2 regions of the Marinomonas sp. IMCC 4694 genome follow, and region 2 is predicted to be linked to the other one. Evidence: predicted binding sites of a transcription regulator. Region 2 holds the regulator's gene; the other holds the start of a gene.
What was found. Region 2 encodes LexA, which represses DNA repair genes until DNA is damaged. Its sites were predicted from a motif close to TACTGTNTANNTANACAGTA; they were not measured.
Positions count from the first base shown of each region.

Region 1: the regulator LexA is predicted to act here: its motif matches at 4,525-4,544, upstream of uvrA (excinuclease ABC subunit UvrA).

Region 1 covers NZ_VSRV01000001.1:3,255,955-3,263,634, reverse strand. The annotation lists gene FXV75_RS14940 (DNA-directed RNA polymerase subunit alpha) at 30-1,034, shown strand; gene rplQ (50S ribosomal protein L17) at 1,077-1,454, shown strand; gene uvrA (excinuclease ABC subunit UvrA) at 1,646-4,471, opposite strand; gene FXV75_RS14925 (MFS transporter) at 4,628-5,989, shown strand; gene ssb (single-stranded DNA-binding protein) at 6,027-6,755, shown strand; gene smrA (DNA endonuclease SmrA) at 6,862-7,443, shown strand; gene FXV75_RS14910 (insulinase family protein) at 7,595-7,680, shown strand, end outside.
Region 2 covers NZ_VSRV01000001.1:1,554,967-1,562,646, reverse strand. The annotation lists gene dinG (ATP-dependent DNA helicase DinG) at 1-1,566, opposite strand, end outside; gene lexA (transcriptional repressor LexA) at 1,636-2,259, shown strand; gene FXV75_RS07125 (hypothetical protein) at 2,379-2,642, opposite strand; gene FXV75_RS07120 (DUF6586 family protein) at 2,645-3,115, opposite strand; gene topA (type I DNA topoisomerase) at 3,112-5,739, opposite strand; gene FXV75_RS07110 (DNA topoisomerase I) at 5,930-6,685, shown strand; gene FXV75_RS07105 (hypothetical protein) at 6,730-7,209, opposite strand; gene FXV75_RS07100 (universal stress protein) at 7,273-7,680, shown strand, end outside.

The DNA.
Region 1 (7,680 bases), 1.7 Mb from region 2:
ACTATTGGGATTATGAAATAGGTGGATCTATGCAGCGTTCAGTGAGCGAATTGTTAACCCCACGCAACATTGAAGTGCAGGAGTTAGGCAATACTCGTGCTAAAGTGACTCTTCAACCGCTTGAGCGTGGTTTTGGACATACTTTAGGTAACGCATTGCGTCGAATTCTTCTGTCTTCAATGCCAGGTTGTGCGATTGTTGAAGTTGAAATCGACGGTGTATTACACGAATACAGCGCAATCGAAGGGGTTAAAGAAGATGTTATTGAAATTCTTCTTAACCTGAAAGGAGTTGCGATCGCTCTACACGGGCAGGATGAAGCAACTCTTACTTTAAGTAAAAAGGGTCCTGGTATCGTAACGGCTGGTGATATTCAGTTGATTTCCGATGCAGAGATTGCTAACCCAGATCACATTATTGCGCACTTAGATGATACTGCTGAATTAACGATGCAGATCAAAGTCGCTCGTGGTCGTGGTTATGAGCCTGCTGATGCTCGTGTTGCTGGCGACGATGAGACTCGTCCAATTGGTCGCTTGCAACTGGATGCCTCGTTCAGCCCTGTTCGTCGTGTTGCTTACAGTGTCGATAACGCTCGTGTTGAGCAACGTACGGATTTGGATAAGCTTGTCTTAGACATCGAATCCAATGGTACGATTGATCCTGAAGAAGCCATTCGTCGCGCAGCGACTATTCTACAACAGCAAATTGCTGTGTTCGTCGCCCTTGAAAGCGAGAGCGAAGCGCCTGTTGTCGAAGAAGAGGATGAGATTGATCCAATTTTGCTACGCCCGGTTGATGATCTTGAGTTGACCGTTCGCAGTGCTAACTGTTTAAAAGCAGAGAACATTTATTACATCGGTGATTTGATTCAACGCACTGAGGTGGAGCTTCTTAAGACGCCTAACCTTGGTAAGAAGTCGTTAACTGAAATCAAAGATGTTTTAGCACAGCGTGGTTTGTCTTTGGGAATGCGTTTAGAAAACTGGCCACCAGCTAGTTTGAAAGACGATAGCAAAGTTCTAGCTCGCTAGGTCATTGTTCCCTGACCACCGTAGTTTGGTAAGGAATATAAAATGCGTCATCGTAAGAGTGGTCGTCACTTAAACCGTACTAGCTCACATCGTAAAGCGATGTTTAAGAATATGGCTGTTTCTTTGTTTGAACACGAAGTTATTAAAACTACGTTGCCAAAAGCAAAAGAATTACGTCGTGTTGCTGAGCCTTTGATCACATTGGCGAAAGTTGATTCTGTAGCGAATCGTCGCCTTGCCTTTGCTCGTACTCGTAGCAAAGAAGCAGTAGGTAAATTGTTCACTGAACTTGGTCCTCGTTACCAAGCTCGCCCAGGCGGTTATGTTCGCATTTTAAAGTGTGGATTCCGTACTGGTGATAATGCGCCTATGGCTTATGTTGAACTGGTTGATCGTCCAGTTGCAGAAGCCGCTGAGTAATCTCAGTTTGTAAGTAAAAAGCCGAGCTATTAGCTCGGCTTTTTTTTGTGTGTAGTTTATGTCTTCGGTTAAGTGATTTGATTAATTAACTTGGGAACGGCTTGGCAAAACACAGGATGTTATTTGTTCTGTGTTTTGCTTTTTTATGTTTGAAAGTTAAAATGCTGATCGTAAGTTTTGACGGCCGCGCCCTATGCTTTTAACATTGGCTTTAAAAATCGTCCAGTATGAGATTGTTTAACGTCTCCAATGTGCTCGGGAGTGCCTTCTGCTACGATAAAACCTCCTCCACTGCCACCCTCTGGGCCTAAATCGATAATCCAGTCCGCTGTTTTGATAACATCCAGATTGTGTTCAATGACAACCACGGTGTTGCCATGGTCTCTTAGACGATGAAGAACAGTAAGAAGTTGTTCGATATCCGCAAAATGGAGACCTGTAGTGGGTTCGTCAAGTATATAAAGCGTAGTGCCTGTGTCCCTTTTTGAAAGTTCTTTGGCCAATTTAACCCGTTGTGCTTCGCCACCGGATAGTGTTGTTGCTGCTTGCCCAAGTCGTATGTAGCCGAGTCCAACGTCCATGAGGGTCTGTAGCTTTCTAGCGATAGAGGGGACGGGATCAAAAAAATCACGAGCATCTTCAATGGTCATTTCTAAACATTGATGGATGTTTTTCCCTTTATAGTGTATTTCAAGGGTTTCGCGATTATAGCGTTTGCCTTTACAGGTATCGCACGGTACGTACACATCAGGTAGAAAGTGCATTTCTACTTTAATGACGCCATCGCCCTGACAGGCTTCGCAGCGCCCCCCCTTTACGTTGAAACTGAATCGGCCTGGTTTATAACCACGCGACCGTGATTCTTGAGTGGCTGAAAATAGCTCTCTCATTGGAGTGAAAATGCCAGTATAGGTTGCAGGGTTAGATCGTGGTGTACGTCCAATTGGGCTTTGGTTAATATCGACACATTTATCGAATAAGTCCAATCCTTCTATTTTATCGTGTGGCGCGGCTTTTAGTGTGGTCGCTCCGTTCAGTGCTGTTGCTGCCAATGGGTATAAGGTACCGTTGATTAGAGTCGATTTACCTGATCCTGACACCCCGGTTACGCACGTCATCACGCCTACAGGAATACGCAGGTCAACGGTATTAAGGTTATTGCCTGTAGCGCCTAGTAAGCTCAAGTACTTATTCTCTTTGGCGGTGTGGCGAAAGGTTGGGATCTCAATTTTTCGTTTACCGGTGAGGTATTGTCCCGTGATTGATTCTGCGCAATCCATAATGTCTTGTGGCGTCCCGCTGGCAATAATTTCTCCTCCATGTATACCGGCACCTGGTCCAATGTCTACGACAAAGTCGGCAATACGAATGGCGTCTTCATCATGCTCTACGACGATCACGGTGTTGCCAAGGTCTCGTAATCTGGTCAATGTAGCGATTAAGCGCTCATTATCGCGTTGGTGTAAACCAATGGAGGGTTCATCAAGAATATACATAACACCGACGAGTCCTGCGCCTATTTGACTTGCAAGTCGAATGCGTTGTGCTTCACCACCCGACAACGAATCGGCCTTACGATCGAGTGTTAGGTAGTCTAAGCCGACATTGACTAAAAACGTCAGTCGCTCGCAGATTTCCTTTAGTATTTTGGAGGCTATTTCACCACGCGAGCCGGGTAGCTCGAGTGTTTCAAAGTATTTTAGGCATTCAGCAATGGGGTAAGTAACGACGTCAGGTAACGTTTGTTCTTTGATGAATACGTTGCGTGCTGAACGGTTGAGGCGAGACCCACGGCATTCTGGGCAGGGTTGCACGCTGATGTACTGAGATAAATCATCTCGAACACTGTCTGATTCGGTTTCATGATAGCGGCGTTGTAAATTGGGTATAACGCCTTCGAATGCGTGAGAGCGTGTCATTTTATCACCACGCTCATTGATATAAACAAAGTCTATTTTGTCTTTGCCAGAGCCTTGTAAGATACGTTTTTTAAAGTCATCGGGTATGTCTTGATATTTAGATTCGATGTTAAAACCGTAATGTTTTGCCAGAGCGCTTAGTTGCTGGTAATAGAAAATGCTGCGTCGCCCCCAGCCACGAATGGCACCTTCGGCTAAAGTCAGTGTTTCATCTTGAATGATTCTGTCCGGGTCAAACATTTGGTGCGTACCCAGTCCATCACAGGTTTGGCAGGCGCCATTAGGGTTGTTAAATGAAAACAAACGAGGTTCGAGTTCGGTTAAGCTATAGCCACATACTGGGCATGCAAATTTGCTCGAAAAAATATACTCTTCTTTTTCATTGTCCATATTAATGACTTTAGCAATGCCATCGGATAACCCTAAACAGGTTTCAAATGATTCTGCTAAGCGTAGCTGTAAATCTGACCGGACTTTAAAGCGATCAATCACGACTTCTATGGTGTGTTTCTTGTTTTTCTCAAGCGCTGGTGCGTCATCTAAATCGACTACAATGCCGTCAATTCGGGCGCGAATAAACCCTTTAGACAGTAAATCGCTGATCACGTGCAGCTGCTCGCCTTTGCGGTCTTTCACGATCGGTGCGAGCAGCATCATTTTGGTTTCTTCGGGCAGCGATATAACTTTATCAACCATTTGTGATATGGTTTGCGCTTCAAGTGGCTCGCCATGATCAGGGCAGCGAGGTTGTCCTGCGCGAGCAAATAACAATCGCAGATAATCGTAGATTTCTGTTATTGTTCCTACGGTGGATCGTGGATTATGTGATGTAGATTTTTGCTCTATGGAAATGGCAGGCGACAAACCTTCTATGTGATCGATGTCCGGCTTTTCCATCATTGATAGGAACTGTCTAGCGTAAGTTGAGAGCGATTCCACATAGCGGCGTTGACCCTCTGCGTACAGCGTATCAAACGCGAGAGAGGATTTGCCTGACCCCGACAAGCCTGTAATCACTACTAATTTATCTCGTGGGATGTCTAGGTCCACATTTTTCAGATTATGAGTGCGTGCCCCGCGTAGGGTAATGGTATCCATGAGTCTCCAGTATGAAGTCGATCACCATACGGTAATCTGCGAGTAAATTAAATAACTGTCTATTTTTACAGTAGTTGAAATGGAGCTTCAACGGTATTTTTTGTAAAATAGGCATCTTTTTCCCTGAACCTCCAAGTAAGTGGTTGTGATTTCACTATGGATCTACTCGAACGCCGTTCAGTCGTTGCTTTAGCGCTGATCTATTTATTTAGAATGTTAGGCCTGTTCTTGATTATGCCTGTGATTAGCGTTGCCGCCGATGGCTTGAGCGGAGCCGATGCTGCCTTGATTGGCACAGCGATTGGTGTGTATGGTTTAACACAAGCTAGCCTCCAAATTCCAATGGGCATGTGGTCTGATAAAATAGGTCGAAAGCGTGTGATCGTCATAGGTCTTTTGTTGTTTGCGGTAGGCAGCTTAATTTGTGCCAATGCCACTGACATTAATACCTTGATTATTGGTCGTGCTGTACAGGGATCAGGCGCTATTGCCAGCACACTTATGGCTTTATTAAGCGACGTGACAAGAGAGCAAAATCGGACCAAGGCCATGGCTATCGTCGGCATCAGTATTGGCGCGTCTTTTATGTTGTCTTTGGTTTTGGGGCCGTGGATTTTTGCGCTCGTCGGTTTGTCGGGCTTATTTTATCTTTCTTTGGCGTTGTCTTTGCTTGGCATAATATTAATTGTGTTTGCCGTGCCAAACAGCGTGCAACATACCTTTCGACGCGACACCACGCCGAGCCTGTTGGCGCTGGGTTTGGTGCTAAAAGATGCGCGTCTACGATTTTTAAACGTCAGTGTATTGTTGTTGCATGCAAGTTTAACCGCTTTGTTTGTGACTGTGCCGAATTTACTGATCCAGAAGTTCGACTTGCCTCTTGCTCAACACAGCTGGTTGTATTTTGCCATCATGGGTTTTGCCTTTGTAGGTATGCTACCATTAGTTATTGTTGCTGAAGCAAAAGGCAAGATGAAAGGCGTTTTAATTGCCGTGATGCTTTTGCTGGGCGTGAGTTCAATATTGCTGCAGTCTGCGACTTATGTGTGGGCTTTCGGTGCCTTATTATGGGTGTACTTTGTTGGTTTTAATTCATTAGAAGCGGTATTGCCTTCCCTAGTAAGTAAATTAGCACCGGTCGGCTATCGTGGAACAGCGATGGGGGTTTTTTCGACACATCAGTTTATGGGGTCGTTTTTGGGTGGTGTTGGTGGCGGTTGGCTCATGCAGCATCACTCAAGCGGAGGCGTCTTCTGGGTCGTTGGGGTTGTTTTTCTTGCGTGGTCTGTCGTGTGTGTATTTCAGCCAGCACCGCGCCAGCTGACCAGCCTAGCGTTTAGCCTGCCTGATCTGACAGAAGACAAAATACTAACCAAGTTGGCGGATCAACTTGCTGAAATCCAAGGAGTGGAAGGCATTCAAATATTTAAAGACGAGCAAACGGCTTACCTAAAAGTCGACAAAAAAACATTAGATAAAGAGGCTTTGTTGCGCATCGCGCCACAAATCGCTCTTTAAAAAACGTGATTCTATCTTTTAGTCGGAGAACAACGTCATGGCACGTGGAATAAACAAAGTAATTTTAATCGGTAACGCAGGCAATGATGCCGAAGTGCGTTTTATGCCGTCAGGCGCCGCCGTTGCAAACGTCAACTTGGCAACGTCCGAAAGCTGGCGTGACAAGCAAACCGGTCAGATGCAAGAGCGCACAGAATGGCACCGCGTAGCGTTTATGGATCGCGGCAATTTTCGTTTGGGTCAAATTGCCGGTGATTTCATTAAAAAAGGCTCTAAAATCTACGTCGAAGGATCTCTGCGAACACGCGAATGGGAAAAAGACGGCATTAAACGTTACACCACAGAAATCGTTGCCAATGAAATGCAGCTGTTAGATGGCCGTGGCGACAACAACGGAGGCGGTCAACAAGGTGGTTACGATGGCGGTCAGCAAGGCGGCTATGCTAATCAACAACCTCAGCAAGGAGGTTATGGCCAAGCCCCAGCACAGCAGGCGCCGCAAGGTTTTAATCAACCTCAAGGTGGCGGTTATAGCCAAGCGCCACAACAACCTGCGCACCAACAACCAGCACCGCAACAGGCCGCGCCTCAGTCGTTTGGAAGCTGGGGCGGCAATAACACCCCAACACCGCAGCAAGCTCCTGCTCAGGCCGCACCGCAACAGCGAGCGCCCCAGCAAGGTGCCCCGCAGCGTGCTCCAGCGCCTGAGCCCAAACCTCAGCAAGCGCCTAATTTTGATGATTTTGATGATGACATTCCGTTCTAGATACCAGCCTACAGGGTGTTAACAGTATAAAGGCTCCTTAAAGGGGCCTTTATTGCTCTATCGTTGCGTGTTGATCAAAATGAGTGATTTTAAAAAGGTATCAGTTGTGGATAGCGAAGATGAAACGTCTTTGTTCGCTCAAGAGGTGGCGGACATTAAGCGACTCGAAAAAAGCGAAGTATACCTTGGTAAAAAAGGCTCGCCAGTGGATTTTTTACCACGTCAAAAAGCCGCAACCATCGCCCAAGAGGCAGATAGAAATCCTTTGTCGCAGGATTATGTGGAAAAAGTTGAGCCAAGCGACGTGCTCGAATACAAGCGTTCAGGCGTGCAAGATGGGGTATTTAAGCGATTAAGGCAAGGTAAGTATGGCATTGAGGCGCGATTGGATCTGCATCGTCATACGGTGGCTCAAGCTCGTGAGCAGGTGTATCAATTTGCGGATGATTGTTTGCGTAACGACATTCGTGTGGCGATCATCGTGCATGGAAAAGGCGATCGAACCCCTGACCCTGATAGTCGTGCGATGATCAAAAGCTATATTAATAAATGGCTCAAAGATTTGGATCAAGTCATGGCGTTTCATAGTGCTCAGCGTTATCACGGTGGTTTAGGTTCTGTATATGTACTGTTTAAAAAAACCGAAAAAGCGCGCTTAGAAGATTGGGAAAAACACCAAAAACGTTAATGTCGATGGTTTTTCCTGATTGAGTCATCACGTTAGTTCGTGCAGTAAAAGCCATATTTTTGCTATAATCCCGCCACTTTGTCGTCTTGAGATTGTCCAGATGACCCCAAAACACAGTAATCATTAAATTCTAATTTTATCGAGGTTGAGAATGCCAAACAGCACCGCGCACCATCCTGCGTTTACGTTTCTTCGCAGTGAATTTATCGACGCTCTCAATGTGACAGTTCAAGAGTT
Region 2 (7,680 bases):
CATATTAGGGACGACCAGCAAGCCGTTGGCTTTAAAATCAAAAGGACTAATGACTCGTAAATATTCACTTTCGCGCGGCACACCAGAACGCATGTTAAAGCGATGAAATTGATTTAATGCCGTTAAAGTTGCAGAAGTGACCACCGCACCAAAACATTTATCCCAGAGTTGCTGCCTAAGCGTATTTGCCGCCAAGATCGGAGATCCGCCCAATTCAATATCTTGCTCCATGCCCTGCCCTGACAAAACAAGCCAGCGCGCATTAGGCGGATAGTTTTGGTCATCTACAGTAGAGTACAATTGCCACAAACCTACGCATTGCTCAAGCCGACCAAGAATCACACCTAAAATGGGCTGCCAAGTTTCAGCCGTTTCTGGCGTTACCCCCATTCCTTCGTTTTGCTTGGTTTTTTTACATTCGTCTTGAATGCTTTCGATATTGTTGAAGAGTTTTTGATACGAAGTCTGCAAGCTGTAGGACAGCTGACGAAGTTCGTCTGGGATTAAACCAAATTCAAATCGGTGTTGATTATTTTCCCTATCCAGACCTAAACCCTGAATGTAAGGCGCGAGACCTTGTTGGGCGTATTGAATAAAATTCACAATACTTTGGATTTGCTGAGGAATTTTAAGTAACAACTGCCCTGTCAAGCTGACATCGTCAGTGAGTTCTTGTTTTAAATTAACCAAGTTTTTTTCTAACTGACGCAACCAAGTGATGCTTTGCTGCAAGCGGACGTCATGTCGAAAATGACCTATGGCTTTATCTGGTAGGTGATGACCTTCATCAAAGACATAAATGGTTTCTTTAGGCGGCGTAAGAATGGCACCCCCCCCCAGAGATAAGTCAGCCAATACTAAGTCATGGTTGGCAACAATGACATCGGCTACCTCAATTTCTGCTCGTGCTTTAAAAAATGGGCACGCGGAATAATTTGCACAATTGCGATTAGTACACTGCTGATGGTCGGTCGTTAAGCGTCGCCAGTCTTGGTCTCGTACAACACCCGCCCAATTGTCTTTATCGCCATCCCACTCCCCTTTTGACAAGGCTGCGTCCATTTCTTGATACAAGACAGTGTTTATATCCTCAGAACTTAAATGCTGCTCAAACAACCCAGCAAACATGTCGTCCATTGCTTGCTCTTCTGAGTTTAAAAAACCTTCTAGGTTGTTCAAACACAAATACCGTCCTCGCCCTTTAGCGAGTGTATACTTAAAGGTCAACTCCGTGTGCTCAAGAAGATCAGGCAATTCCTTATGTAAAATCTGCTCCTGCAACGCGACCGTAGCGGTCGAGATAATCAGTGTCAGTCCACGCGCTTTGGCGATAGGGATCGCGGCTAAACAATAAGACAACGTTTTCCCCGTCCCTGTCCCCGCTTCGATTACAGCAACGTGCTTTTCATCCAGTCGCTCACCTTCCGAACCTTGTTTGATGTTTCCCAAGGTGCGCGCAATCGCACCAATCATTTGGCGCTGCCCAGCCCTTGGTTTGTGTGACTTGGCATCCAATGACGCTCGGTATGCAAGTTGAATTTGTTTTTTTAGTTCGTCTGAAAGCATTTATATTATTGAGTATCGTTAAGAATGCTGTATATAATAACAGTTACTGTATAAACAACCAGATGCCCTATGATTAAATTAACGCAAAGACAATCTGACGTATTAGAAACCATTCGCGAATTTATTGGTGAAACAGGTTTTCCTCCCACAAGAGCTGAAATCGCACGTCGGCTTGGGTTTAAATCTCCCAATGCGGCCGAAGAGCATTTGAAAGCCTTATGCAAAAAGGGCGCAATAGAAATGCTGTCTGGTGCATCCCGTGGCATTCGCTTGGTGGATCGTGCCATTAATGAAGAAGCAAAAGAAGATCTCGGTCTGCCTGTTATCGGCAAGGTCGCTGCGGGTTTTCCTATTTTAGCTCAAGAAAACATTGCTTCCCACGTTAATATACCGGCTACGATGTTTTCCCCACAGGCGGATTATTTTTTATCGGTCTCAGGAACCAGCATGAAAGACATTGGCATCATGGAAGGTGACCTGTTGGCAGTCCATAAAACCACCAGCGTGCGCAATGGTCAAATTGTTGTGGCTCGTATTGGTGACGAAGTCACGGTGAAACGATTCGAACAGAACGGTCATATCGTCAGACTCATGCCAGAGAACGAAGCGTTTAATGATATTATTGTTGACCTTGAAACCGAGGACTTTGCCATTGAAGGGCTGTCAGTAGGAGTTATTCGCCAAGGCCATTAACCTTTCGCAACACATCCATAACATAATGTCATTTATACACACCCTACCCATTAAAAAGCGAAGTAATAACTTCGCTTTTTAATGTCGGTTTCGTGCACAGAGACTTGAGAACGTTGCAATCAATGCAGAATTTTAGGCCTTAACTCTTCTTCTACCGCGTCATATGCTTCATCAAAATCACCATCTTCTGAATACACAAAGTCAATACCAGCATGAAACATGTGTTTAGCCAGATCAAAATAACGATCCTTCAAATAAGAACGGGTATCATCGGAAATGGTTAACGTTGCCAAAGGCTCTGTTTCTTGACCCTCTTCACTGGCTGGACGTAACACAATATCACCATTATCCAACTCAACAATTTCCAGATAGGACTCTTTCATACTTAATACTCTGATGACTCTTCTCTAAAACGTAAAACCAACTCAACCAATTTAGCCAAGTAAAAACTTACCGACGCCCCTGCGTCACTCCCACGACCAATGATAGCATCAGACTGCACTACAGAAGACGGCGCCGAACGACATTCAAACTGTACCAGATACGCTTGATTGAGCTGATAAAACCATGATTCAGAACGCAATAACAAATCCGCTAGCTCAGCCAAAACCGGCACTACAATCTGCTTATTGGTGGTCTCAGCAAGCAATGTATTCACATCCAACGAGCTTGATAAGGAATAAGACGACGACACTTCTTTTAATAAGCCGTTAAGTGCACTTCTTAATTGAAATACCGCCGAGCTTTCTAAACCCGCATTTAACCACGCTTCATCGCTTGTTTTACCTTGCTGGATTAAGCGCCTAGCGGTATCGAGCTTTTGATTTGTTACACTCGCCAAACTCGCACTGCTCATTTTTTCTTACCTTCCTCAATCACCCACTTTGATCCAACATAAAAAGCCTTCCAACCCGTTGGCTTGCCTTCTTCTTCACTCATTACATATTGCTCTTTGGTTTTTCGGCTGTAACGAATAATAGCAGGGCGACCTTCTGCGTCTTTCTTTGGCGCTTTTTTAAAGAAATGGTACTTTGGATCGATTTGATCCATATAAGGCAGCAGCTCTTCAACCAAAGGCGCGCGCGTTTCACGCTTACGTGGAAACTGACTGGCCGCTAAAAATAAGCCCGTCGCACCATCTCTGAGAACATAATGGTCTTCTACTTTTTGACAAGCAAGATCCGGCATTGGAACAGGGTCCATTTTTGGTGGCGCAGCTTCACCGCTTTTCAGCAGTTTACGCGTGTTTTTGCACGCTTCATTGGTGCAGCCAAAATACTTACCGAATCGCCCGGTTTTAAGCTGCATCTCAGAAGTACACTTGTCACACTCAAGCACAGGACCGTCGTAGCCCTTGATTTTAAAGACGCCATTTTCCACTTCATAACCAGAACAAGCTGGATTGTTACCACAGACATGCAGTTTGCGATGCTCATCCATCAAGTAACTGTCCATCGCTGAGCCGCAGATTTTGCAGCGATGCTTATTGATCAGAGCTTTAGACTCACCCTCTTCATCGTCAACCGCTATTGCTTCGTCTCCGCGAATTAAGTTAATTGTTGCCTTACAACGTTCTTTTGGTGGCAACGCATAACCAGAACAAGACATAAACACACCGGTACTGGCGGTGCGAATTTGCATAGGACGCGAGCAGGTTGGACATTCTATGTCCGTTGGCGTCGGTTCATTAAGCATCATACCGTCCTCGACGGACTCTGCTTTGGCTAGAACCGAACTAAAATCTTTATAAAAAGCGTTTAGGGTTTTAATCCAGTCCTTATCACCTTCAGCAATATGATCTAGCTGCTCTTCCATCTGTGCTGTAAAACTAAAATTCATCAGCGCATTAAAACTATCAACCAAGCGCTCGGTGACAATATCACCCATCTTTTCAGCATAAAAACGCCGATTTTCAACACGCACGTAACCCCGATCTTGAATGGTTGAAATAATAGAGGCGTAAGTAGAAGGACGACCTATGCCTCTTTTTTCCAGTTCTTTCACAAGGCTTGCTTCACCAAAACGCGCAATAGGCTTAGTAAAATGCTGCTCAGGTAGCAGCTCTTGAAGAGATAAATATTCGCCCTTTTCTACATCAGGCAAAATATTATCTTCTCCTTTTTTTACCACCGTCTGCATGGCACGCGTATAACCATCAAAGCGTAAAATGCGACCTCTCGCCTTACACTCATAATCGCCACTGGTTACAGTGATGGTTGTTGAGGTGTATTGCGCAGGCGTCATTTGACATGCCATGAATTGGCTACGAATGAGGTCATATAAGCGATGAGCGTCTTTTTCCATCCCTAATAAGTCGTCTACTCGAACGGTTACATCAGAAGGGCGAATCGCTTCATGTGCTTCTTGGGCACCTTCCTTGCTGCTGTATCGAATAGGCTCTTCTGGCAGATACTTATCACCAAATTGAGACAGGATGTAGCTTCTTAATGCCTCCACAGCATCCACACTTAGATTGGTGGAATCCGTACGCATGTAAGTTATGTAACCACCCTCGTACAAGCGCTGGGCCAGCATCATGGTTTTCTTAACGCCATAACCCAGCCGTGTGCTAGCGGCCTGCTGCAATGTGGACGTAATAAAGGGCGCCGACGGCTTGCTGCTTGTCGGCTTATCTTCACGACTGCTCACCAAATAGCTGGCATTTTCCAAGCGAGCAACATGCTTATCTGACTGTGCTTGATTGACCGGTCGATACTCTTTTTCTTGATATTTGGCTACTTCAAATTTAATAACATCTTTTGAAGGCGTTGCTAAAAGAGCATCTAATTCCCAGAACTCGTCGGGAACAAACGCACGAATTTCTTTTTCACGCTCTACGATTAAGCGCACCGCAACAGATTGAACGCGACCCGCTGATAAACCACGAGCGACTTTTGCCCACAATAAAGGCGATACCATAAAACCAACAATACGATCTAAAAAACGACGCGCTTGCTGAGCATTAACTCGATCCATATCCAGTTCTGACGGGGTTTCGAACGCCGCTTTAATGGCTTTTTTAGTGATTTCGTTAAAAACGACGCGTTTGTAGCGGCTATCATCACCGCCAATGGCTTCGCGAAGGTGCCACGCAATGGCCTCACCCTCTCTATCCAAATCCGTTGCGAGGTAAATGGTGTCGGCGTTTTTAGCTAGGCGTTTAAGCTCATCAACGACCTTTTCTTTGCCTGGTAGAATTTCATAATGCGCTTTCCAATTATTTTCTGGATCGACGCCCATTCTGGAAATCAGTTGCTGGCGAGATTTATTGCTTCTGTATACGAGCTTCTCTTCCGGGCTCATTTTTCGCGTCAAAGCGGCTTGTTTCGCACGCTCTTGAGGCGTCGAGGTGGCTGTTTTACCTGTTGGCAAGTCTCGAATGTGTCCTACACTCGATTTAACAATGAAGTCATTGCCCAGGTATTTGTTGATGGTTTTCGCCTTAGCAGGCGATTCCACGATAACCAGTGATTTTCCCATTGAACTGTGTAAGCCTTTTAATAAAGTAGGTCTGCAAATCCACGTTGCACGAAGTTTCATCTCTAGGGGCGCTGATATTAAGCAAACACCTTTTATATAACAAGCGATCCCTGTATTGTTTCACACATTAAGTCTTGCTGTACTGAGTATTTCTTATTTAACATACTGGATTCGTTTGTTTAGGACAATCATGGCCACGCTCCAAATTTTAACCATCGCCTTTCTGATCATCATTGTGCTGCTCTCTGTTGTTGTTGGATCACGCGCCCATCAAAAAGAAAAAGAATACACTCAACGACGTGTAAAACAATTGCAACTCTCCAATCGAGCCGATCGTGTTGAGCAACATATTCGTGGGCTAAGAGACATCAATACCGACACCATTGCGACGGATGTTTTGTATGACTTCTATCTAGACACACTCAGGGAACTTCTGCAATATTCAGATGACCCAGAAAAGATTGAAATCCGCATTACCACTGCCGAAGAAGGCCGCAATATCGAGCCACATACATTTAACCCAGAACCTGATACTTTTAGTTTTCAAGAAAAAACCAACTACAAAGAGCGCTTAACCAAACTGGCCAAAATGCTACTCTATCTGCGCCGTAAAGGGCGAATAAGCAACACTCATTACCAAGCTTGTTATGAATATTTGCGTTGGTTAAATCTGTGGATTCAACTCAACCGACAAATGGTGCAAGCCAATAAAAACTTTCAAGGCGGTGATTTGCGCGTCGCTCAAACCCTTTACGGCGTCATATTATCTCATATCAAATCAGATGCTTTAGAGCGTCCTGAGAAAAAAATTCTAAAGGACTTCGTCGCCAATCGTATGAAACAAATACTCTCACCCTCTATTGCCGCCATACAAGACAGTGATAATCCCGAAGAGGCACTGACCGAATTGATTCAAAATCTAGATCTTAAGAAAGGCTCGCAGTAAACGCTCACAGGCTCCATTAAAAGGCAAATGCGGCCCATAATGGATCAACAAGGTAGGTCGAGCAACGAAAAAATAAAGCCAGATAAGGTCTCTAAGGCGTCATCGTCGCCTGCTTCATCCCAGTAAATCGCCACGCCTTCAGAGGTGATTTTCACTGCCAATAACACCCCCCCATATTGATCAAGAGTACCCTGGTCTAAATCACTCAAAACTAAGGGGGCATTCGACCACCACCCTTCTTTTACCTGATGGTATTTCCACACTTCATAAGGCAGTATAAATATAGGCTTCGCTATGCTCCCTAGGGGCTTAGGGCGATAAGCAGAATAAGCCACCGTTTTTTGCTTAATCATTGACTTATCCCACTTGTCAGGAAGGTCAATTGATGTAAGCTGAACGTGAAGTCCCAATGAACGGGCATGTAAACGTAATGCCATACGCTGTCGCTCTTTTTTAGGAGGCATAATCCATAGCGCGGACCCCATTAAAGACAGAGTAATAAAAATAACAATCAGAGCGGTCATAGTTCAATGTTTCTCTAGTTTTAATTTATAATAAGTTAATCGAGCCAAATTTGGAGGTATTTTATGATGTACAGTAGAATTCTACTTGCTGTTGATCTAACCGATGAAAGTATCAAGGTTGCTAATAAAGCGGTTGCACTGTGCCAAGCCACCGGCGCCGAACTCACTATTCTTCATGTTATTGAATCGCTCAATTATGCCTACGGTGGTGACGTTCCAATTGATATCACTGACATTCAAGCGCAACTTCAAGACACCGCGAAAGAACGTATTTCGATGTTGGAAGCTCAATTAGCGGTTCCCGTAAAAGAAAGCTGCATCACTCAAGGCGGCATTGAAAGCGAAATTCATCGCATCGCTGAAGAAAAAAGAGTCGACCTCATCGTCGTAGGAAGTCACGGTCGACACGGTTTGGCTCTGCTGCTGGGATCGACAGCTAACGGCGTACTTCATGGTGCCCCATGCGATGTA